Regions from separate parts of the Bradyrhizobium sp. F1.13.3 genome, predicted to be linked through region 3. Evidence: predicted binding sites of a transcription regulator. Region 3 holds the regulator's gene; each other region holds the start of a gene.

Region 1 (5,974 bases), on a different contig from region 3:
CCGGGGCTTGGCCATCGTCGATGCGCCGAACGGTTCGATCGTCGGTTACTCGACCGCACCGGGCGCGGAAGCACAGGACGGCACCGGCGGCCACAGCCCCTACACGCAAGCCTTCCTGAACGTCGCGCGCGAGCCCAACGTGCCGATCGAGCAGCTGTTCAAGCGCGTGCGCCTCGAAGTGAACCAGACCACCAGCGGCGCGCAGATCCCGTGGGAGAGCTCGTCGCTGACGTCCGACTTCACTTTCTTCGGCGACACCGCTGTTGCCGCCAACCGCGCGCCGGTGAATGCGCCCATCGTGCAGATGGCCTCCAACCTGCCGAGCCGCTCGACCCGCCAGGCCTATGACTACGTGGTGTCCGAAGCACGGCCGGAGTACTATCAGGAGTTCATCACGATGTATCCGCACGACCCGCTGTGCGATCACGTCCGCTGGCTGCTCAACAACCTGCTGCTCACGCAGGCCTGGCACAAGACGGTGCTCGCGAACTCGCCGGTCGCCTACAAGAACTTCTACGACAGCTACGGCAACACGCCCTATGCGCAGGTCGCGCTCAAGCTCCAGATGCAGCCGAAGCAGATCCCCCTGATGCAGGCGACCAAGTTCCTGGCGCCGCAGAATATCGCCCCGACCTTCAAGATCGGCAATCTCGGCCAGCCCAAATACATGCCGCTGCAGCAGGGTAATGGCGGCGCGCAAGTGAACGGCAATTTGCCGATCGTGCAGAAGTCGGGCGACAACAACGGCATCGGCAAGCTCGGCAATGGCGGCCAGATCATCAACCTGCCGGCGGGCAACAACCAGCCCAACCAGCAGAACGGCACGCCGTCGCAGACCCCGGGCAAGATCGTGACCCTGCCCGCGCCGACCAACACCACGACCACCAAGGGCGGCATCGGCAAGATCGTGACGCTGCCTGCGACCAATAAGACGCAGAACGGCGGCAACAATGGCGGCACTGCCAATGGCACAACCAATGGCAATCCTGGCAAGATCGTGAGCATGCCGGTGAATGTCGGCAAGGGCGGCACGACCATCGATGCAAAGCCCGTCAACGTTCAGACGCAGAACAACCCGATCCGCATCAACAACGGCGCGAAGATCAACAACAACCCGGTGAACAAGGTGCAGGTGCAGAACAACAACCGCCCGCAGTTCAACACGACCAACCGCATCGTCAACAACGGCAGCAACAACTTCCGTCAGTCGATGAACCAGAGCCAGGGTGGTAACGGCGGCAACAACCACCGCGGCTTCATGCACTGATTGCGGTCGGCCGTACACAACAAAGGGCAGAGCGGTGACGCTCTGCCCTTCTTCACGTCAGATGATTAGAATATCAGGCCACCAGCTCCGCAAACAGATCGGCATCGACATTGCCGCCGGACAGCACGATGACGACGTTCTTGCCGGCAACATCAAGTCGTCCCGCAAGCAGCGCGGCCAAGCCCACCGCGCCGCCCGGCTCCACCACGAGCTTCAGCTCGCGATAGGCAAACGCGACGGCCGCGCCGACTTCCTTGTCTGAGGCGGTCACGCCGCGCGCGAGCAGCTTGCTGTTGATCGCGAACGTCATCTCGCCGGGGATCAGAGCCATCAGCGCATCGCAGATGGTGCGGCCTGCCGGCCCGTGCGGTTCGCGATGACCTGCGGTCAGCGACAGGCCGTGATCGTCGAACGCCTCCGGTTCGGCGACGACGATTTGGGCCAGCGGGTAGCGTGCTTTCACGGCCGTCGCGACGCCTGCGATCAGGCCGCCGCCGGAGGCCGGGGCCACCACGATGTCGGGGGCGAGACCGAGCGCCGCCATATCCTCGGCGATCTCGCGGCCGGCGGTGCCTTGGCCGGCGATCACGAAGGGATCGTCATAGGGCCTGACCAGCGTCGCGCCACGCTTCTCGGCGATGCCGCGCGAGATCGCCTCTCGGTCATCGCGGTCGCGGTCGTACAGCACGACCTCGGCACCGTAGGATTTGGTACGCTCGCGCTTCGACAACGGCGCATCCGCCGGCATCACGATAGTCGCCTGCATGTCCAGGATCTTTGCCGCCGCAGCCACGCCCTGGGCATGGTTGCCGGAGGAGAACGCGACCACGCCGCCGGCGCGCTTGTCCTGCGGGATCGAGGCGACCTTGTTGAAAGCACCGCGGAACTTGAACGAACCGGTGCGCTGGAGCATCTCCGGCTTGAGATAGACCTTTGCGCCGACACGCTCGTTGAGCACCGGAAAGGACAACAGCGGGGTGCGGACGGCGAACGGCGCGATCACGCGCGCTGCGGCATCGATATCGGCAGGGCCGATCGGGAGGAGCTGTTCTGTCATGCCCGATGTTATCGCGGCGGATGAGGCGCGAGCAAGACATCTCCGCGCGAGGATTTTGGGCTCTCAGGCGACGAATCGCGCCGGCTCCGCCCCGTTCCGGCCCGGCAGCACCGCACCGACCGCCAAAATGCTGTCGACAAAAGCCCGGGCCGAGGCCTCCCAGGTGTAGTTGGCGGCGAATTCGACACAGTCCTGCCGGGGGACGTCCAGCGCGGCGAAGCAGGCGCTGCGCAGATCGTGATCGAGTGCGCCGACCGGCGCATCGCCGATCACGTCGCGGGGGCCCTTCACTGGAAACGCCGCGACCGGCAGGCCGCTCGCCAGCGCTTCGAGCAGAACCAGGCCGAACGTATCGGTCTTGCTCGGAAACACGAAGACGTCGGCGGCCGCGTAAATGTCCGCCAGTTCCTCGCCGTGCTTTTCGCCAAGGAAGATCGCGTCCGGATAGGCCTCCTCCAGCGCGACACGTTCCGGACCGTCGCCGACGATCACCTTGGTGCCGGGCAGGTCGAGGTCGAGAAACGCCTCGAGATTCTTCTCCACCGCGACCCGACCGACTGAGAGGAACACCGGCGCGGGCAGGCAGAGATCGATCGCGCGGGGATGGAACAAATGGGTGTCGACGCCGCGCGGCCACAGCACGACATTGTCGAAGCCGCGCTCGGTCAGCTCGCTGGCGAGCGCAGGGGTTGCCGCCATCACGGCGCGGCTGGGGCTGTGGAATCGGCGCAGCGCCCGCCAGATCAGCGAGCCCGGCACCGGCACGCGGGCGCGGACATATTCGGGAAATCGGGTGTGGAAGCTGGTCGTGAAGGGCAGCTTGCGCTGGCGGCAGTAACGCCGAACCATCAGGCCGATCGGACCCTCCGTCGCGATGTGGATGCTGTCCGGGCGCGCCTCTTCGATCAGCTTCGCGATTCTGCCCGGCCGCGGCATGGCCAGCCGCACGTCACGATAGCTCGGCATCGCAAAGGTGCGGAACGATTGCGGCGTCAGGAACGCGAATTCGACGTCGAGGCTTTTGGCGGCGTCGGCAAGCTTGGTCAGCGTCCGAACCACACCGTTGACTTGCGGGTGCCAGGCGTCGGTCGCGACCAGGATGCGCATCAGGCGGCCTTTGTCATGCAGCTCTGGCTGCAACCTGCGGGACCTGTGCCGGCTTCTCGGCCTGGTCCGCCCAGGTGATGATCTCGAAACGGCCGTCATCGTGCTCGACCAGCGCCGTGCAGCTCTCGACCCAGTCGCCGCAATTCATGTAGCGGATGCCGCCCTCGTCGCGGATCACCGCGTAATGGATGTGGCCGCAGATCACGCCGTCGGCGTCGTGGCGCCGCGCTTCGGCGGCGAGCGCCTGCTCGAACGCGCCGATATAGTTGACCGCGTTCTTGACCTTCTGCTTGGCCCATTGCGACAGCGACCAATAGGGCACCTTGAACATACGCCGGAAGAAGTTGACGAAGCGATTGAGCTGGATCGCGAAGTCGTAGGCTTTGTCGCCGAGATGGGCGAGCCAGCGCGCGTTCTGCACCACGAGGTCGAAGATGTCGCCGTGGATGACGAGATAGCGCTTGCCGTCCGCACCGGTGTGAACGGTGTTCTCGACCACGTCGATGCCGCCGAAATGCGTGCCGTAATAGTTGCGCAGGAACTCGTCGTGATTGCCGGGGATGTAGATGACCTTGGCGCCCTTGCGCGCCTTGCGCAAAAGCTTCTGGACGAGGTCGTTATGTGATTGCGGCCAGTGCCAGCTCGATTTCAGCGCCCAGCCGTCGACGATGTCGCCGACGAGATAGATCGTGTCCGCATCATGGAAACGGAGAAAATCGAGCAGAAGGTCGGCTTGAGAACCGCGGGCTCCGAGATGAACGTCGGAGATGAACAACGTGCGAAAGCGCCGCTCCGGGCTCTCGTCACTCACATCGTAACTTCCCATGCGCCAGCCTGTAACAATGTCCCGTGACAGGGGGATGACCAATTGAACCTCTGAGGCACCTTCGGATACGAATCGCGCTCGCCTCGCTCACCCCGCGAATATCAGTCGCATGCGACAATCAGGCGACATGCCGTCGCGGCAGCCTCCGCAAGAAGCCGAACCGCGGCGCGCTCGCGAGCGGCGTCAGTAGAATTTATGGAAATGATGGACCGGGCCGTGGCCGTGGCCGACGCTGAAGCGGTCGGCGGCCGCGATCGCCGCGCTGATCCAGGTCTTGGCGTTGCGCACGGCGCGCTCGAGATCCTCGCCTTTGGCGAGCCCCGCGGCGACCGCCGAGGACAGCGAGCAGCCGGTGCCATGAGTGTTGCTTGTGGCAACGCGCGGCGCGGCGAGCGCGATCGTGGTGCTGGCATCGACGAGATAGTCGATGCTCTCGGCGCCCTCGCCGTGCCCGCCCTTGATCAGGACCGCCCGGCAGCCGAGCGCCAGCAGCCGACGTCCCTGGCTCTCGATCTCGGCCTCGCTGGCCGCGACCGGTTCGCCGAGCAGAGCCGCGGCCTCGGGCAGATTGGGTGTGATCACCGAGGCCAGCGGCATCAGTTTGATGCGCAGGGCGTCGACGGCTTCGGACGCGAGCAGGCGATCGCCCGATGTCGCCACCATCACGGGATCGAGCACGATGTGCCGGGGCGCCCAGCGCGACAGCGCGGCCGCGATCGCATCGATGCTGGCGGCTTGCGCCACCATCCCGATCTTGACCGCGCCGACCTCGAGATCGGAAAACACCGCGTCGATCTGCGCGGTGACGAATTCGGCGGGCACCGCGTGAATGCCGGTGACGCCGCGCGTGTTCTGCGCCGTCAGCGCCGTGATGGCGGAAGCACCAAAAACGCCGAGCGCGGCGAAGGTCTTCAGGTCGGCCTGGATGCCGGCGCCGCCGCTCGAATCGGAGCCGGCAATGGTCAGCGCGACGGGCGTCGTCATGGGGCGATATTCCGCGTTTTCGAAGCCATGGCCCGTCCTAGCGCGCCTCCGCCAGCCCAGCAAGTTCGCTTGCTAAATCCGGTCGGGTTTGGCCTATTAGCCAGCAGATATGCTTTCGGAGTGACCGCGATGGTTCCCTTTTTCGTCCAGATCAAATGCAAGCTCGGCCAATCCTATGTGGTTGCCAATGCGCTTGCCGAAGCCGAGATCGCCTCCGAGATCTATTCCACGGCCGGTCAATACGACCTGCTGGTGAAGTTCTACGTCGACAACGACACCGATATCGGCCATTTCGTCAACGAGAAGGTGCAGGTGCTGCCCGGCATCCAGGACACCCTCACCATCATCACCTTCAAGGCGTTTGGCGCGAGTTGACCGTCCGGAAAGGGCGGCCCTGATCAGGCGCCGCCCTCCTTGCGCTTGGGGCGCGGCGGACCGTCCACCGGCGGCAGCGATTTGAGATAGTCCGCCATCGCCGTGAGATCGTCGTCCGGCAATTGCGAGGTGTTCTTGATCACCCGCGTCATCGCGCCGCCGACGCTGTCGCCGTCGGGCAATTCGCCGGTCTTCAGGAAATAGGCAATATCCTTCGCGCTCCACTCGCCAAGGCCCTTCTGGGTGATGTTGGGGACCCATCCCTCGCCTTCCGGATTGGGGCCACCGGCGAAGCGTTGTCCGGCGATGATGCCGCCAAGCGCATTGCGCGGGCTGTGGCATTCCGCGCAATGGCCAA
Region 2 (5,974 bases), 380 kb from region 3:
CGACGACATTGGCGCCATGCAGCTCCGGCTGGCCCACGAGCGTGATACGGCGGCCGTGCTGACCTTCCTGCACCGAGGTGATCTCGGCGCCGAAATGCTTGAGCATCAGCTCCGTGTGGTCGCGACTGGCCTCGGTTTCGATGACGGTCGTGGTGCCCGGCGCAGCCAGGCCCGCGAGCAGCACGGCGGATTTGATCTGGGCCGAGGCGACAGGCGTCTTGTAGGTGATCGGCAGCGGATCGCGCGCACCCTGGACAGTCAGCGGCAAACGGCCGCCCTCGCCGCCGGAGACGACCTTCGCACCCATCTTTTCCAGCGGGTCCAGAATCCGGCGCATGGGCCGGCTCCGCAGCGAGGCATCGCCGTCGAAAATCGCAGAGATCGGGCAGCCCGCAACGGCGCCCATGACGAGCCGGCAGCCGGTGCCGGAGTTGCCGAAATCCAGCGGCGCTTTGGGCTCCGCAAAGCCTGCGACACCCACGCCGTTCACCTTCCAGGCGAAATCGCCGGTGCGTTCGACCCTGGCGCCGAGCGCCTGCATGGATTTGGCGGTGTTAAGGACGTCCTCGCCCTCCAGGAGGCCCGAAATCCGCGTCTCTCCCACCGCGAGCGCGCCGAGGATGAGGGCGCGGTGGGAGATCGACTTGTCTCCGGGCACCCTTACTTTCCCGGTCAGGGGACCGCTGGCGCGCGACTGGAGCGGCGTCGGCTTGTCGGAATCGGTCAAGTTTGTGTCCTTGGATAGGCCCGAAACGTCCCTGTGGGACTCGCGGGGCAGGTATCACATGGTCTCCCCGCCGTCACGGGCATGTCGTTCTCCCGCAATGCGCTATTGACAGCGGGCCGCCAACTAGCCAAGTGAAGCACCGCTTTTCAGACATTTCCAGGATTCCTCTGCCGTGGCCAAGTCCGAACTCGGAACTAAACGTATTTGCCCGACCACGGGCAAAAAGTTCTATGACCTCAACAAGAATCCGGTGATCTCGCCCTATACCGGTGAAGTCGTGCCGATCGCGCCCATCGCGCCGGCTCGCGCGCCCCGTGGCGCCGAAGCTCGCCACGCAGCCGCTGCCGCCGACGCCACGCCGGAGCCGGCGGAGGTCGAGGAGGTCTCGCTCGAGGAGGCCGATGCCGAGGAGAACACCGGCAAGGTCAAGGCCGTTGTGCCCGAATCCGAGGACGACATCGAAGTCGATGAGACCATCGAGGACGATGACGACGATGATTCGACCTTTATCGCCGACGACGAAGAAGGCGATGAGGACGTCACCGACATCATTGGTGATGTCGGCGGTGACGAAGAGACTTGAGATAATTCCAGAACTGTGGTTCTGGGTCTTTCCCGACGCGTCGCCCAAGGCGCGTCGGACAGTTAAGGGGCCATAGCTCAGCTGGGAGAGCGCTTGCATGGCATGCAAGAGGTCGGCGGTTCGATCCCGCCTGGCTCCACCAGCCTTCGCTCGCTTCGCGAGCTTCGGCTCGGCAAGCCAGCTCCGCTCCATCGTAGCGAAGCTAGCGAAGGCTGCCGCGGCGTAGCCCGCAGGGCGAAGCCGGGCTTCAGCAATCGAAAGCGGATATATTAGGCTCTCCCTCGACAGCCGGGGCATCCTTGAGAGCCTCGATTCCCTCCACTTCTATGTCGGGATTACCGACGATCTGCGCGCCCGACTGACAAAGCACAATGCTGGCGAGGTGCCCCACACCTCGAAATACGGGCCTTGGCGTCTCAAGACTTACGTTGCGTTCAGCAACGAGAAGCAAGCCGTAGCATTCGAGAAGTATCTGAAGTCAGCGTCCGGTCGCGCCTTCGCCAAGAAACGGCTCTAACCCTACTCCCCGATCACCGCATTCAACCGATCGCGCAACGCCACAATCTCATCCTTCATCGCGACCAGTTCCGAGACCGAGCAATCCGACGCCGCCAGGATCGATTGCGGCACGGCGCGCGCCTTGTCCTTCAGGGCGTGGCCCTGCGGTGTCAATGCGATCAGCACCTGACGCTCGTCTTCGCTCGAGCGCGTGCGCTTGACGAGGTGGGCGGCCTCGAGGCGCTTGAGCAGCGGCGTCAGCGTGCCCGAATCCAGGTGCAGCTTTTCGCCGATGCTTTTGACCGGCACGTCGTCACGCTCCCACAGCACCAGCATCACCAGATATTGCGGATAGGTCAGGCCGAGCCGGTCCAGCAGCGGCTTGTAGACGCGGTTGAAGGCATGCGCGGCCGAATAGACCGCGAAGCAGATCTGGTTGTCGAGGCGCAGCGGCGCGTCCGCTGCTGAATGTTTCCGGGGCATCGAGAATCTCACAGGACCAGCTCCATTCTGGGGCCGGCCGGCGCCACATTCAATTGCGAACAATTAAATGTGAGGCTTCATAATTTCAATTGCGCACAATCTAATTGTTTGCGATAAGGATGCCACCCCACCCGAAAACACAGGGAGACGAAAATGTCAGTGAACGTCCTCTACAAGACCAGCGCAAAGGCCACCGGCGGCCGCGACGGCCATGCTGCGACCCTCGACGGCGCGCTCGACGTCAAGCTCACCACGCCGAAGGAGCTCGGCGGCGGCGGCGGCGCCGGCAACAATCCCGAGCAGCTGTTTGCGGCGGGCTATGCCGCCTGCTTCATCGGCGCGATGAAGTTCGTATCCTCGCAAGGCGGACCGAAGGTTCCGGCCGACGCCTCCGTGACCTCCACCGTCGGTATCGGCCCGCGCGCGGCCGGCGGATTCGGTCTCGATATCGACCTTGCCGTCTCGCTGCCGGGCCTCGCCCGCGCGGAAGCCGAGGCGCTGGTCGAGAAGGCGCACCAGGTGTGCCCGTATTCCAACGCGACGCGCGGCAATGTCGACGTTCGCCTGACGGTCGTCTGATCGGTTAGCTGAAGCGGCTGACCCCGGATCCCCTCGGGCCGGCCGCTTCCCTTGATTATTTGCCATGCCGCGGGATGCGGCGACCGACCTGCATGACGCCCTACGCGGGAAGCCATTGCCGGCTCGGACGAACCTCGTTAGGCCTGTGATCACATCGACACAGGGGACGCGAAGGCATGACTGAAGCCGTCAGTTCTGGAGCTGCCACGGGCGCAATGAGCGGCCTGCGCGTCATCGATCTCACGCGCGTGCTCGGCGGTCCCTATTGCACCCAGATCCTCGCCGACCACGGCGCCGACGTGATCAAGGTCGAGCCGCCCGCAGGCGACGAGGTGCGCGACTGGGGCCCTCCCTTCCACGAGGAAGACGCGGCCTATTTCATCGGCATCAACCGCAACAAGCGCTCGATCGGCCTTGACCTCGCCTCCGAGGGCGGCCGGACCGTGCTGCTCAAGATGCTGGAGAGCGCCGACGTCCTGATCGAGAACTTCAAGCCGGGCACGCTGGAGAAATGGGGCATCGGCAACGAGATGTTGCGCGAAAAATTCCCGCGCCTCGTGCATTGCCGGATCTGCGGCTTCGGCGCCGACGGCCCGCGCGGCGGCAATCCCGGCTATGACGCCATCATCCAGGCCATGACCGGCATGATCGCGGCGACCGGCTCGCCCGAGAGCGGACCGATGCGGATCGGCGTGCCGCTGGTCGATATCGGCACCGGCCTCTATGCGGCGATCGGCATCCTGATGGCGCTGGCGGAACGGCAGCGCTCGGGCCAGGGCCAGTTCCTGGAGACCACGCTGTACGAGACCGGTCTCGCCATCATGCATCCGCACACCGCGAATTATTTCATGCATGGCAAGCCGCCCTCGCTCACCGGCAACGAGCATCCCAACCTCGTGCCCTATGCGATTTTCCCGACCAAGACCGACAATATCTTCATCGGCGTCGGCAATGACGGCACCTTCCGCAAGCTCGCCAAGGAGATCGGCAAGCCCGAGCTAGGCACCGATCCGCGCTTTGCGCGCAACAAGGACCGCATCGCCAATCGCGAAGCGCTGCGGGCCGAGCTCGCCGCCGTGTTCAGTCAGCACGAGGCCGAGTCGCTGTGCAATCGCCTGCTCGCCGCGGGCCTGCCCGCAGGCCCCGTGCAGAAGATCGACCAGGCGTTGACCAACCCGCACACAATCGCGCGCGGCGATATTATCGAGAAGGACTGGTACAAGGGCGTGGCGTCCCCGATCCGGCTCGATCGCAGCAAGCCAAGCCTGCGTCGCCTGCCGCCGAAATTCAGCCAGCACGCAGCCGAGGTGCTGGGCGAGTTCGGCTATTCGACGTCCGAGATCGACGCGATGGTCGAGCAGGGCACGGTCTGCGGACCCGAGCGCAAGCGCTAGGGCCCTCGCCTTCCACATCCCACGGCAATGCCGCACTGCGGCGCGGGCGCTCTGTGCACCGCGAACGGAGGACGATGCGCGCGCGGCATTCGCCTATTTGACGGCTTCCCTTTTCCAGCGCTTGCCGCTTTCGTTTCGGCCGCTTACACAGTCATGTGAACGTCATATGGCGCTGCTAGCGCAAGCGATCATTTTTGACGGCCTAAGAGAACGGCCAAGGGAGGTTTACTTGATGGCTCTTCGACACTTTGGAGCGGCTGCCGCTATTACACTCACGGTTGGACTCTCGGCCCCGCCGGCCTTGGCCGCGACCGAAATCCAGTGGTGGCACGCGATGACCGGCGCCAACAACGACGTCATCGTCAAGCTCGCCACCGACTTCAACGCGTCGCAGAGCGACTACAAGGTGATCCCGACCTACAAGGGCAACTATCCCGATACGATGAACGCCGGCATCGCGGCGTTCCGCGCCGGTAATGCCCCGCACATCATGCAGGTGTTCGAGGTCGGCACCGCGACCATGATGGCCGCGACCGGCGCCGTGAAGCCCGTCTACAAGCTGATGGCCGACGCCGGCGAGAAGTTCGATCCCAAGATCTACCTGCCCGCCATCACCGGCTATTATTCGACGTCGAAGGGCGAGATGCTCTCATTCCCCTTCAACTCGTCCTCGACCGTGATGTGGGTGAACCTCGACGAGCTGAAGAAGGCGAACGTCGAGATCCCGAAGACCTGGCCCGAAACGTTCGAGGCCGCCAAGAAGCTGAAGGCTGCCGGTCATGACACCTGCGGCTTCTCGGGCTCCTGGATCACCTGGGTCAATCTCGAGCAGCTCTCCGCCTGGCACAACGTGCCGCTCGCCAGCAAGGCCAACGGCCTCGACGGCTTCGACACCGTGCTCGAGTTCAACGGTCCGCTTCAGGTCAAGCATCTCGAAACCCTGGTCGAGCTGCAGAAGACCAAGACCTATGACTACGCCGGCCGCACCAACACCGGCGAGGGCCGCTTCACCTCCGGCGAATGCCCGATCTATCTGACCTCGTCGGCGTTCTTCGGCAACGTCAAGGCGCAGGCCAAGTTCGCCTTCACCGCCGTGCCGATGCCGTATTATCCGGACGTCAAGGGCGCGCCGCAGAACTCGATCATCGGCGGCGCTTCGCTGTGGGTGATGGGCGGCAAGTCGGCCGACGAATACAAGGGCGTCGCGAAGTTCCTGACCTTCCTCTCGGACACCGATCGCCAGGTCTATATCCACAAGGCCTCAGGCTACCTGCCGATCACCAAGGCTGCTTATGAGAAGGCCAAGGCCGAGGGCTTCTACAAGGATCAGCCCTACCTCGAGACCCCGCTGCTGGAGCTGACCAACAAGGAGCCGACCGAGAATTCGCGCGGTCTGCGCCTCGGCAACATGGTTCAGCTGCGTGACGTCTGGTCGGAAGAGATCGAGCAGGCGCTGGCCGGCAAGAAGACCGCCAAGCAGGCGCTGGATGCCGCCGTCGAGCGCGGCAACACGATGCTGCGGCAGTTCGAAAAGACCGCCGTCAAGTGAGGCAATGAGCGGCAGGCCGCGACCCGGCCTGCCGCTCTGCTGGCATCATGCAAAAGCAAGCCATTTTCCAGTCAAGGCTGTTGCCGTACGCGCTGGTTGCGCCGCAGCTCGCGATCGTCCTGATTTTCTTCTATTGGCCGGCCCTGCAAGCGGTGATCCAG
Region 3 (5,974 bases):
AGGAAGGCGGGCGTTGCCGAACGCACGCCGCCCTCGCCCTGGATCGGCTCGATCAGGATGCCGGCGGTGTGCGGACCGATCGCCTTTTTCACGGCCTCGATATCGCCATGCGCAACCTGGTCGAAGCCCTCCATCGGAGGGCCGAAACCTTCGAGATATTTTGCCGAACCCGTCGCAGCCAGCGTCGCCAGCGTGCGGCCGTGGAAGGCGCCTTCGAACGTGATGATGCGATAGCGCTCCGGATGCCCGTTGGAGAAGTGATGATGGCGGACCAGCTTGATCACACCTTCCAGCGCCTCGGCGCCGGAATTACAGAAGAACACGAAGTCCGCGAAACTTTCATTGCACAGGCGCGCGGCGAGCTTTTCGCCGTCCGGGCTCTGGAACAGGTTCGACATGTGCCAGAGCTTAGCGGCCTGCTCCTGCAACGCCGCGACCAGCGCCGGATGGGCATGACCGAGCGCATTCACCGCCACCCCGGAGGTGAAATCGAGATAGCGCTCGCCATTGGTCGCGATCAGCCAGCAGCCTTCGCCACGCTCGAAACCGAGGTCGGACCTGGCGAAAACGGGGAGCAAATGCGGCGCTACGCTGTTAGTCATGACGATCACTTGAATGTTGCGGACGGTGTGCGTGCATTGCGCAACGCACCATCGACCGGCCCGGAAAACGAAACGTGCCGCCTCTTGAGGGCGGCACGCACGACTATCTTAGGCCCGGTGAAACCGGTGTCAATGCCGCCCGGAAAGCCTCGCGAAACGCTGGATCCGTAGTCTTGCGGTGCCGATTTTGCGGGATTTCACCACGGAACATGTGGAAGCGAGTCGGCGGACTCTTGCGCGGGAGTCACGCCATATTGTAGCGTTTGGATTGTCAGATACGACATCTCGTGCAGTGGTTCTGATCTCTAAGTCCTTATGTACCGGCGTAAACGTTCGGGCGTTCTAGTCACGCCCGGCGAGCCTTAAGGGATTCTGGCGGCACGGGTTTTTGAAGGCTTAGGCATTCGCTGCGAGGCCCCAGGATGGCTGGCGCGCAGCGAGGGAAAGGGTGCAATGACGGTTTTGACCTGGTCCGATGATCGCGTCGAGCAGCTGAAAAAGCTCTGGGAGGCCGGACTTTCGGCCAGCCAGATCGCGGCGGAGCTCGGCAATGTGACCCGCAATGCCGTGATCGGCAAAGTGCACAGGCTCGGCCTTTCGGGCCGCGCCAAGAGCCCGTCATCGGCAGCGCCCCGGCCGCGCAAGGCGCGCCCCGCGCAGCACATGATGCGGGTGAGCCGCCCGATCTCGCGCGGCAACACCGCGCTGGCGCAGGCCTTCGAGGTCGAGGCTGAGCCGGATCCGGTCACCTACGACAACGTGGTGCCGATGAGCCAGAGGCTGTCGCTGCTGGAATTGAACGAGGCGACCTGCCACTGGCCGGTCGGCGATCCCTCGAGCCCGGACTTCTTCTTCTGCGGTGGCCGGGCGCTGTCCGGCCTGCCCTATTGCGCCCAGCACTCGCGCGTTGCCTACCAGCCGGCGTCCGATCGGCGCCGCGCACCGGTGAAGCCGGGTCCGCGGTAAGTCAGTTTCGATTTCAGGATCGAGCCGTGACGCGATGACGGCTCAAAAATAATGAATGTCGTCCCGGCGAAGGCCGGGACCCATACTCCGAGCACGTAGTTGTTGTGCGAAAGGGTAACTCCGAGTCTTCGCCAAACCGCGCCCTGTGGTTATGGATCCCGGCCTTCGCCGGGACGACATCGGAGATTGTGGCGGCAGCGCTAGATCACCTGCCAACATCACACCGCAAAATCTCCTACACCTGCTCCGCCTTGGCAAACCGATCATCCAGCGCGTAGCCGGCGCCGCGGACGGTGCGGATCGGGTCCTGCTCGCGGCCGAGGTTGAGCAGCTTGCGCAGGCGGCCGATATGTACGTCGACGGTCCGCTCGTCGATATAGATGTCGCGGCCCCAGACGCTGTCGAGCAATTGCTCGCGCGAGAACACCCGGCCCGGATGCTCCAGGAAGAACTCCAGCAGGCGATATTCGGTCGGACCGAGATCGATCGGCCGACCCGAGCGCGCCACGCGGCGCTTGTCGCGGTCGAGCTCAATGTCGCCAAAAGCAAGTACGGTGGCGAGCCGCTCGGGGCTCGCGCGCCGCAGCAGGCCTTTCACGCGCGCCAGCAGCTCCGGCACCGAGAACGGCTTGACGATGTAATCGTCGGCGCCGGTCGCAAGACCCCGCACCCGCTCGCTCTCCTCGCCGCGCGCGGTGAGCATGATGATCGGGAGCTGCTTGGTCTCGGGACGGGTGCGAAGCCGCCGGCACAATTCGATGCCTGACAGGCCCGGCAGCATCCAGTCGAGCACGATCAGATCGGGGATGTGCTCCTTGAGGCGGGTGTCGGCGTCGTCGCCGCGCATCACCGTCTCGACGTCATAGCCATCGCCTTCGAGGTTGTAGCGGAGAAGCTCGGTCAGAGCTTCCTCGTCCTCAACCACCATAATGCGTGCGCCCATCGGGTCGTCGCTCCTTAAGTCTTCAGGTGTTCGGTACCGTGTTGGCGAAGGTCGTCATGTCGCCCTTCGGCCGCTTGTCGGTGATCGCCTGGCCCTCGATCATGTAGAACACGGTCTCGGCGATGTTGGTGGCGTGGTCGCCGATCCGCTCGATGTTCTTGGCGCAGAACATCAGGTGAATACAGAACGAGATATTGCGCGGATCCTCCATCATGTAGGTGAGGAGCTCGCGGAACAGCGAGGTGCAGATGGCGTCGACCTCCTCGTCGCCCTTCCACACCGCCATCGCCGCCGGGAGATCATGCGCGGCATAGGCGTCCAGCACCGACTTGACCTGCTGCTGCACGAGGTCGGTCATGTGCTCGAGGCCGCGGAACAGCTTGAGCGGATGGAAGTCCGTCTCCAGCGCGGCGACGCGCTTGCCCATGTTCTTGGCGAGGTCGCCGATGCGCTCGAGATCGGTCGCGACGCGCATGGCGCCGACGATCTCGCGCAAATCGACCGCCATCGGCTGACGGCGGGCGATGGTGAGCACCGCACGCTCCTCGATGCGCTTCTGCAGCGCGTCCAGCTCGGTGTCGATGGCGACGACACGCTGGCCGAGCGGGACGTCGCGGCGGATCAGCGCGTCGACGGACTCGACGATCATGCGCTCGGCGATGCCACCCATCTCGGCGACCAGGCGGGTGAGTTCCTGGAGGTCGGTATCGAAGGCCTTTGCGGTATGTTCAGAACCCATGTCGCGTCTCCTAGCCGAACCGGCCGGTGATGTAATCCTGCGTGCGCCGGTCGGTCGGCGACGTGAAGATCTTGCTGGTGTCGTCGAACTCGATCAGCTCGCCGAGATACATGAAGGCGGTCTTGTCGGAGACGCGCGCCGCCTGCTGCATGTTGTGAGTGACGATCGCGATCGTGTAATCCTCGGATAGCTCCTGGATCAGCTCCTCGACCTTGGCGGTCGAGATCGGGTCGAGCGCCGAGCAGGGTTCGTCGAACAAGATCACCTCGGGCCTCACCGCGACGGTGCGGGCGATGCAGAGGCGCTGCTGCTGGCCGCCGGAGAGCGACAGGCCGGAGGCGTTGAGCTTGTCCTTGACCTCGTTCCACAGCGCGCCGCCGCGCAGCGCCTTTTCGACGCGGCCGTCCATCTCGGACTTCGAGATCTTCTCATAGAGACGGATGCCGAACGCGATGTTCTCGTAGATCGTCATCGGGAACGGCGTCGGCTTCTGGAACACCATACCGACGCGGGCGCGCAGCAAATTGAGGTCCAGCTTGCCGTCCAGGATGTTGGTCTGATCGAGCATGAGCTGACCGGTGGCGCGCTGGCCGGGATAGAGGTCGTACATCCGGTTGAAGATGCGCAGCAGGGTCGACTTGCCGCAGCCCGACGGACCGATGAACGCCGTGACGCGGTTGGCGCCGAGCGTCAGGTTGATGTTCTTCAGCGCGTGGTGCTCGCCGTAATAGAAATTCAGGTTGCGTACGGTCACCTTGGGCGGCGCCTCCGGCAGCACCGGCGCGTGGGGCAGCCCACCGGCCGCGCTCATCGATACGGAAAGATCACTCATTTTGCGGTCCTCTCGGCGCCAAGGATGCGCGCGCCAATATTAAGGGCAAGAACGGTCAGGGTGATGAGCAGCGCCCCGCTCCAGGCCAACTGCTTCCAGTAGACATAGGGGCTCTGCACGAAGTTGTTGATGGTGACCGGCAGGTTCGCCATCGTCTTGTTCAGGCCGAGGCTGAAGAACTGGTTCGACAGCGCGGTGAACAGCAGCGGCGCGGTCTCACCGGCGACGCGGGCGGTCGCGAGCAGCACGCCCGTGATGAGACCCGATCGGGCAGCACGATAAGCGATCCGTTTGATCACCAGCGAACGCGGTAGGCCGAGCGCCGAGGCCGCCTCACGCAACGCGTTCGGCACCAGCAGCAGCATGTCCTCGGTCGTGCGCAGCACCACCGGGATCACGATGACCGCGAGCGCGAGCGAGCCTGCGATCGCCGAGAAGCCGCGCATCGGCACCACCACCGCGCCGTAGATGAACAGGCCGATGATGATCGAGGGCGCCGAGAGCAGGATGTCGTTGATGAAGCGGATCACCGAGGTCAGCCGGTCATTGCGGCCGTATTCGGCAAGATAAGTGCCGGCGAACATGCCAAGCGGCGCGCCGATGCCGACGCCGATCACGGTCATGATCAGCGAGCCGACGATGGCGTTGAGCAGACCGCCCTCGTTCGATCCCGGTGGCGGCGTGTTCTCGGTGAACAGCTGGACATTGAGTCCCGCCACTCCGTTGTAGAGCAGCGTGATCAGGATCAGCGCGAGCCAGGTGACGCCGAAGGCGGTTGCGGCGATGCAGAGCCCGCGGACGACGATGTCCTTGCGACGGCGACTTGAATAGATCGGGTTCATGGCGCTAGTTCCCCGCCTTCTTTTCCAGCCGCATCAGCATCAGCCGCGCCGCTGCGAGCACGAAGAACGTCAGTACGAACAGCAGCAGGCCGAGCAGGATCAGGCCGGACTGGTGCAGGCCGTCGCTCTCCGCGAACTCGGATGCGATCGCCGCCGATATCGTGGTGCCGGGGGCGAAGATCGACGACGAGATCCGGAACGAGTTGCCGATGATGAAGGTCACCGCCATGGTCTCGCCGAGCGCGCGGCCCAGCGCCAGCATGACGCCGCCGATGACGCCGACGCGGGTGTAGGGGATCACCACGCTGCGGACGACTTCCCAGGTGGTGCAGCCGACGCCGTAGGCGGCTTCCTTCAGGACCGGCGGCACCGTCTTGAACACGTCGACCGAGATCGAGGTGATGAAGGGCAGCACCATGATGGCGAGGATCAGCGCGGCATTGAACAGGCTGAGATAGGACGGCGGTCCCGCGAAGATCGCGCCCAGCACGGGCGCGCCGTCGAAGATCTTGATCATGAAGGGCTGGAACGTATTGGCCAGGAATGGGCCCAGCACGAAGAAGCCCCACATGCCGTAGATGATCGAAGGGATGCCGGCGAGCAGCTCGATCGCCATGCCGATCGGGCGGCGCAGCCATTGCGGGCAGAGCTCGGTAAGGAAGATGGCAATGCCGAGACCCACGGGAATGGCGATCAGCATCGCGATGAAGGAGGTGACGAGCGTGCCGTACATCGGCCCGAGCGCGCCGAGCACCGGCGGATCGGCGGATGGCGCCCAGCGCTGCGTCCACAGGAACGAGACCCCGAATTCCTTCATCGCCGGGAAGGCGCCGACGATCAGCGAAATGATGATGCCGCCGAGGATCAGAAGCACCGAGATCGCGGAGAGCCGCGTGATCCAGTAGAAGGTGACGTCGCCGAGCTTGAACGCGCTCAAGGCCTTGGCGCGATCATACGGTCCGGCGTCGTCGATTACATCGCTCTGAACGGCCATCTCTGCCACGCCGATCCCCTGTTCCAAATAGTATACGTTTTTTGTTGGTCCGTGCC
Region 4 (5,974 bases), on a different contig from region 3:
CGCGACCCGCGAACTCGCGCGCGAACTTGGATTGAAGGCCGGCGCACCGCTGGTGCGGATCGAGGCGATGCGCCTCGCCGACCGCACGCCGATCTGCGTCTCCACGACGTGGCTGTCGGCACAGCTGTTCCCGGGTGCGGGCGAGATCTTTGCCGCGACCCGGTCGATGACGAAATTGCTCGAGCATTACGGCGTCCGCGACTATCGCCGCGGCGCGACCCGGATCACCGCCGGCATTGTCGATGCAACCGACGCCGCACGGCTCGATCTGGCGCTGGGACGGCCGATCCTGGTGGTCGACGCCACCGACCAAGATCTCGACGGTAAGCCGCTGGTGACCAAGCATTCGCGCTTTGCCGCGGAGCGGGTGGAGTTTCTGGTGGAGTCGTAGGGTGGGCAAAGGCGCGCTTGCGCCGTGCCCACCATCTATCCAACGCTGCGATTGAAGTGGTGGGCACGCTTCGCTTTGCCCACCCTACGAGATCGATGATCAGGCCACCGCCCTTCGGCCGATGATCGCAAAGCGGAGTTTGCCCGAGACGAAATCGATCGCGGCGACCGCGACCAGGATCATCAGGATCAGGAACGACACCTTCTGCCATTCCAGCACGCGAATCTGCTCGGCGAGCTGGAGGCCGATGCCGCCGGCGCCGACGATGCCGATGATGGTGGCCGAGCGCGTGTTCGACTCGATGAAATAGAGCACCTGACCGGCGATCACAGGCAGGACCTGCGGCAGCAGACCGAAGCGTATCTCGTGCAGCGCACTGCCGCCGGAGGCGCGGATGCCCTCGACCTGCTTCTGGTCGGCGCCCTCGATCGCCTCCGAGAACAGTTTTCCGAAGGCACCGAAATCCGACACGGCGATGGCGAGCACGCCGGCAAACGGGCCGAGCCCGACCACGTTGATCCACACCAGCGCCCAGATCAGCGTGTCGACGCCGCGGATCGAATCCAGGAAACGTCGAATCGGGAAGCGCAAAATGCTCGACGGCACGACGTTACGCGCGGCAAGAAGGCTGACCGGCAGCGCGAACAGTGCGGCCAGCGTCGTGCCGAGCAGCGCGATCGACAGCGTCTCGCCGAGCGCCTTCAGATAGATCGGCAGCGACGAGCCGGGATCCGGCGGGATCATCATCAGGCTGATCCAGCCGAGCTGGCTGAGCCCCGCGACGAAGCGCGAGGGCGAGAAATCGAGATCGACCAAGCCATAGACCAGGATCGCGAGCGCCGCGACGATCATCGCCGGCATGGCGAGCCGCGCCGAGGCCGGCCGGTCGAACACATCAGGGTAGCGCGCGCGAAGCTCTCGCGTGTCGATCTGCTGCGGCCCCGTCACGTCCGCGCCTCCTTGCCGAACAGGCAGCCGCGCAGCCAGCCGGTGCTGATGTCGATGATGAAGACCGTGACGATGATGGTGAGCAGGATCGCGCTGACGTCCGAGTAATAGAACTTGCGGATGGCGACGACGAGCTCCTGGCCGATGCCACCGGCACCGACGAAGCCCATCACGGAGGCCTCGCGGACATTGATCTCGAAACGCAGCAGCGCGTAGCTGGCATAGCCTGCCGTGACCTGCGGCAGGATGGCGAAGCGCATGCAGGAGAGCCAGCTCGCGCCGGTCGAGCGGACGCCTTCGACCGGTTTCATGTCGGCGTTCTCGACGATCTCCGAGAACAGCTTTCCGAGCGCGCCGGTGGAGTGAATCGCGATTGCCAGCACGCCCGCCATCGGTCCGAGGCCGAACGCGATCACGAAGATCAGCGCAAACACGATGCCGGGCACCGTGCGCGCGAATTCGAGCAGACGCCGCACCACGAAACGCACCCAGGGCGCGGGCGAGGTGTTTTCAGCCGCGAAGAAGTTCAGGCAAAAAGCAAAAGTCGCGCCGATCAGTGTGCCGACATAGGAGATCAGCAGGGTCTCGCCCAGCATCTTCAACCATTTGCGCCAGCCCCAGAGCCATTCGCCGACATCGGTCCAGACCCGCTGGCCGGTGTCGAGTGTGAGGATGCGGTCGAAATAGCTGATGAAATTGCCGTAATGGGCGAACAGCGTGCGCAGATTCACTTCCGCGCCGATCGCCGCGAGAAGCAGTGCTGCGGCGAAGATCACGGCTCCAAAGAGGAGTCGGAGCCGCTTGCGCGCGACCGCCTGGCGATAGGCGGCGTTGAGCACGGCGAGCTGCTGCTCGGGAAGGATCGAAACCGCGACGGTCATCTTGGCCAGGAAAAATGGTCAATCAAAGAGAAAGAGCCGGGTCCATCGACCCGGCTCCAGTGCGTCGTCCCGAAACTCAGGACGCCTTCTTCTTACGCAGCGCATCGACGAACTTGATCAGCTCGATCGTGCCATCCCAATCCTTGGTGGTCGCGGGATGAAAACCCTTCTTCTGGCCGTCCTGGAGGCGATCGAACGCAGCCTTGTCCTTGGCCGGCGCGTCGAAGAACGCCTTCGCGATCGCGGCCTTGGCCTCTTCCGGCAGATCGGAATTGTAGGCATAGGGACCGTTGATGATCGGCGCCGACTTGTGGATGATGCGGAAATCGTCCTTCTTCATCGCCGAGCCGTCGGCATTCTTCAGCATGCCCTTGGTCAGCATCTGCGCCAGCGTCGAATCGTCGTCGCTGGTCCACTGGTTGGCGGCAACGTCGACCGTGCCCTGCGCCAGCGCCAGGATCGCGTTCTCATGGCTGCCGGTGAAGACGACCTTGCTGAAATAGGTGTCGGCGTCCGCGATGCCCAACTTGTCGAGCTCGAAGCGCGGCACGTTGTTGCCGGAGGTCGAGTTCGGGTCGACGAGGCCGAGGTTCTTGCCCTTGAGCTGGTCGATGCTCTTGTAGGGGCTGCTCGCCTTGACGAAGAACGCCGAGTAATAACCAGTGGAGCCGTCGGCGTTGATGTCGTTGGCGAAGGCGTCGGTTTTGACGCCGGTGAGGCGGGCTCGGGCGAACGACGCCGAGCCGTAGCTCGCGATGTGGATGTTGCCGGCGCGCTGGCCTTCGATCACGGCCGCGTAGTCGTTGGCGATGCGCAGCGTGACCTTCACGCCCAGTTCCTTGGAGAGATAGTTCATGAACGGCGCCCAGCGCTCGGTCACGCCCGAGGCGTTTTCCGCCGGAATGACCGCGAAGGTCAGTTCGGGATATTTGGCCTTCCAGTCCTCGGCGGAGGCTGAAGTCGTGAACGCGAGCGCGGCGGCGCCGGCAAGAATCAATCTGCGAGTGATCATGATACCCTCTTCATCGGTTGGGGTCGGTTGACGCAAAACTGGTGACTGTTGATGCGGCGCGGCTCAGGCGGCGGCCGCCGTTCCAAGCGCTGGAATGCCCTCTCGCACCGGCGCAGGCGTGCTGCCCATGACATCGGCGGCTTCGAGATCGTAGAGCTCGCGCGCAACGTGCTCGGTCAACTCCGCCGGCGCGCCGTCGAACACCACGCGCCCCTGCGCCATGCCGATCAGGCGGTCGCAATAGCTGCGCGCCAGGTCGAGCGAATGCAGATTGCAGAGCACGGTGATGCCGAAGTGCTTGTTGATGCGCAGTAGCGCATCCATCACGATCTTGGTGTTGCGCGGATCGAGCGAGGCAATCGGCTCGTCGGCGAGGATGATGTCGGGCTGCTGCACCAGCGCCCGGGCGATCGCGACGCGCTGCTGCTGGCCGCCGGAGAGCTGATCGGCGCGCTGGGCCGCGAGCGGGGCGATGTCGAACTGTTCGAGCGCGGACATCGCCAGCGCCTTATCCTGCTCGGGCCAGGTCTGCGACAGCGAGCGCCAGGCCGGCATCGTCGCAAGCCGTCCCATCAGGACGTTGGTGAGGACATCGAGCCGGCCGACCAGATTGAACTGCTGAAAGATCATCGCCGAGCGCGCCCGCCACTGCCGCAGCTCCTTGCCGCGCAGCGCCGTGACGTCGAGGCCGTCGAACAGGATGCGGCCCTGCGAAGGGGTCGCGAGACGGTTGATGGTCCGCAGCAGGGTCGACTTGCCGGCGCCGGACCGTCCGATCACGCCGACGAAACCGCCGGGAGAAACTTGAAACGAGGCATCGTCCACCGCGGCTTTCATGCCGAAGCGACACGTCAGACCTTCAACCACCAGCATGCAGGGCTCCAGAGTAGCTGGGACCCACCGCTAACGCCGGCGCTTGACACTTGTGTGACACGGACATTGCGGTGCGGCGATCCTACACACCTCATCCACACCTCATCCGCTGTCATCGTGTCGTCATGACATTGTCATCAAGCCACTCGAAGAGAAACGCCCGCCCTCTCGTTCGGATAGCAACATGGCCGCCAAAGCTCTTTCGGTCCAGCCGACCATCGATCCCTCGGCGACGCTGCACGACACCAGGCTTGGGGCCTACACCGAGGTCGGCGCGCGCACGATGCTGCACGAGGTGACGATGGGCGATTACTCCTATGTCGTGAACGACGCCCAGATCACCTACACGACCATCGGAAAATTCTGCTCGATCGCGGCGATGACGCGAATCAATCCGGGCGATCACCCGATGCACCGCGCCACGCAGGCGCACTTCACCTATCGTTCGAGCGCCTACTTCGAAGGCGAGAGCGACGACACGGAATTCTTCGACTGGCGGCGCCAGCACCACGTCCATATCGGCCACGACGTCTGGATCGGCCATGGCGCGATCGTGCTGCCGGGCCGCAACATCGGCACCGGCGCGGTGATCGCGGCCGGCGCCATCGTCACCAGGGACGTTCCGGCCTACACCATCGTTGCCGGCAATCCGGCGCGCATCGTTCGGCGGCGGTTCTCGGAAGAGGTTGCGGGGCGGCTTGCGAGGCTCGCCTGGTGGGATTGGGATCACGACAAGTTGCGTGAAGCCCTGCCCAATTTCCGCAAGCTCGGGATTGAGGATTTCCTCACGGCATACGAAGCAGGGGCACCCTCTTCTGCCAGCAAACGAAGCGCGGTCGCGTGACAGACATATTCCTAGAGGGCGGGCGGGCCCTGATCGGCTCCGAGTTCGCCGAAACGTCGCTTCTCGTGTCCGGAACGGACATTGCAGAGATCGATGCCTCGCGCGGCCGGGCCCGGCTTGCGATCGACGCGCGCGATCTGCTGGTCCTGCCGGGCATCGTCGATCTGCATGGCGATGCCTTCGAGCGGCAGATGATGCCGCGCGCCGGGGTCGACTTTCCGATCGACGTGGCGCTCGCCGACAGCGACCGCCAGGCGATCAGCAACGGCATCACCACGGTGTTTCACGCCACGACCTGTTCGTGGGAGCCGGGCCTGCGCAGCGCCGACAATGCGCGCGGCCTGATGGAGGCGATCGAACGGCAGCGCCCGCAATTCGCCGCCGACACCCGCTTTCATCTGCGCCACGAGACCTACAATCTCGACGCCGAAACCGAGATCAGCCAGTGGCTCAGCGAGGGCCGCGTCGACCTGTTCGCCTTCAACGACCACATGGACGGCACGGTCGGGGACATGGCCAAGCCCCGCAAGCGCAATCGCATGGTGGAGCGCACCGGACTGTCGAGCGAGGAGTTCGACCGCCTCGTCGGGCGTGTGCTCTCCCGCGCCAGTGAAGTGCCGGCTTCCGTGTCACGGTTGGCCGCGGCGGCACGCGCCGCCGACGTGCGGATGCTCTCGCATGACGATGCGACGCCGGTGATGCGCCAGGGCTTTCGCGCCATGGGCGTGGCGATCGCAGAGTTTCCGATCAACGAGGAGACGGCGCGGGAGGCGGCAAGCCACGGCGACGCCATCGTCTACGGCGCGCCGAACGTCGTGCGCGGCGGCAGCCACACCGGCTGGACCAAGGCATCCGACATGATTGCCAAAGGGCTCTGCTCAGTGCTGGCCTCGGACTATTACTATCCCGCGCAGCTGCTCGCTGCGTTCCGCCTCGCCGCCGATGGCGTGCTGCCGCTGACCAAGGCCTGGAACCTGGTCTCCGCCGCGCCCGCGCGCGCGGCCGGCCTTGCCGATCGCGGCGTG

What was found. Region 3 encodes PhoB, which activates phosphate uptake and scavenging genes when phosphate is short. Its sites were predicted from a motif close to TGTCATNNANCTGTCAT; they were not measured.
Region 1: the regulator PhoB is predicted to act here: its motif matches at 4,281-4,297, upstream of ABIB66_RS10870 (UDP-2,3-diacylglucosamine diphosphatase).
Region 2: the regulator PhoB is predicted to act here: its motif matches at 4,414-4,430, upstream of ugpB (sn-glycerol-3-phosphate ABC transporter substrate-binding protein UgpB).
Region 4: the regulator PhoB is predicted to act here: its motif matches at 4,227-4,243, upstream of phnC (phosphonate ABC transporter ATP-binding protein).

What each region holds. Positions count from the first base shown of each region.
Region 1 covers NZ_JBEPRI010000003.1:256,418-262,391, reverse strand. Annotated here, with positions in the region: gene ABIB66_RS10885 (caspase family protein) at 1-1,267, shown strand, start outside; gene ABIB66_RS10880 (threonine/serine dehydratase family protein) at 1,341-2,324, opposite strand; gene ABIB66_RS10875 (glycosyltransferase family 4 protein) at 2,388-3,431, opposite strand; gene ABIB66_RS10870 (UDP-2,3-diacylglucosamine diphosphatase) at 3,445-4,257, opposite strand; gene thiD (bifunctional hydroxymethylpyrimidine kinase/phosphomethylpyrimidine kinase) at 4,441-5,241, opposite strand; gene ABIB66_RS10860 (Lrp/AsnC ligand binding domain-containing protein) at 5,371-5,616, shown strand; gene ABIB66_RS10855 (c-type cytochrome) at 5,640-5,974, opposite strand, start outside.
Region 2 covers NZ_JBEPRI010000002.1:693,077-699,050, forward strand. Annotated here, with positions in the region: gene aroA (3-phosphoshikimate 1-carboxyvinyltransferase) at 1-727, opposite strand, end outside; gene ABIB66_RS08005 (TIGR02300 family protein) at 900-1,310, shown strand; tRNA gene ABIB66_RS08010 (tRNA-Ala) at 1,377-1,452, shown strand; gene ABIB66_RS08015 (GIY-YIG nuclease family protein) at 1,606-1,827, shown strand; gene ABIB66_RS08020 (MarR family winged helix-turn-helix transcriptional regulator) at 1,830-2,291, opposite strand; gene ABIB66_RS08025 (organic hydroperoxide resistance protein) at 2,445-2,870, shown strand; gene ABIB66_RS08030 (CaiB/BaiF CoA transferase family protein) at 3,047-4,264, shown strand; gene ugpB (sn-glycerol-3-phosphate ABC transporter substrate-binding protein UgpB) at 4,497-5,813, shown strand; gene ugpA (sn-glycerol-3-phosphate ABC transporter permease UgpA) at 5,861-5,974, shown strand, end outside.
Region 3 covers NZ_JBEPRI010000002.1:314,203-320,176, forward strand. Annotated here, with positions in the region: gene ABIB66_RS06365 (aspartate aminotransferase family protein) at 1-602, opposite strand, end outside; gene ABIB66_RS06370 (GcrA family cell cycle regulator) at 1,056-1,568, shown strand; gene phoB (phosphate regulon transcriptional regulator PhoB) at 1,804-2,511, opposite strand; gene phoU (phosphate signaling complex protein PhoU) at 2,534-3,250, opposite strand; gene pstB (phosphate ABC transporter ATP-binding protein PstB) at 3,261-4,082, opposite strand; gene pstA (phosphate ABC transporter permease PstA) at 4,079-4,924, opposite strand; gene pstC (phosphate ABC transporter permease subunit PstC) at 4,929-5,918, opposite strand.
Region 4 covers NZ_JBEPRI010000011.1:281,944-287,917, forward strand. Annotated here, with positions in the region: gene phnF (phosphonate metabolism transcriptional regulator PhnF) at 1-391, shown strand, start outside; gene phnE (phosphonate ABC transporter, permease protein PhnE) at 491-1,339, opposite strand; gene phnE (phosphonate ABC transporter, permease protein PhnE) at 1,336-2,220, opposite strand; gene phnD (phosphonate ABC transporter substrate-binding protein) at 2,297-3,232, opposite strand; gene phnC (phosphonate ABC transporter ATP-binding protein) at 3,296-4,105, opposite strand; gene ABIB66_RS28025 (LbetaH domain-containing protein) at 4,290-4,949, shown strand; gene ABIB66_RS28030 (alpha-D-ribose 1-methylphosphonate 5-triphosphate diphosphatase) at 4,946-5,974, shown strand, end outside.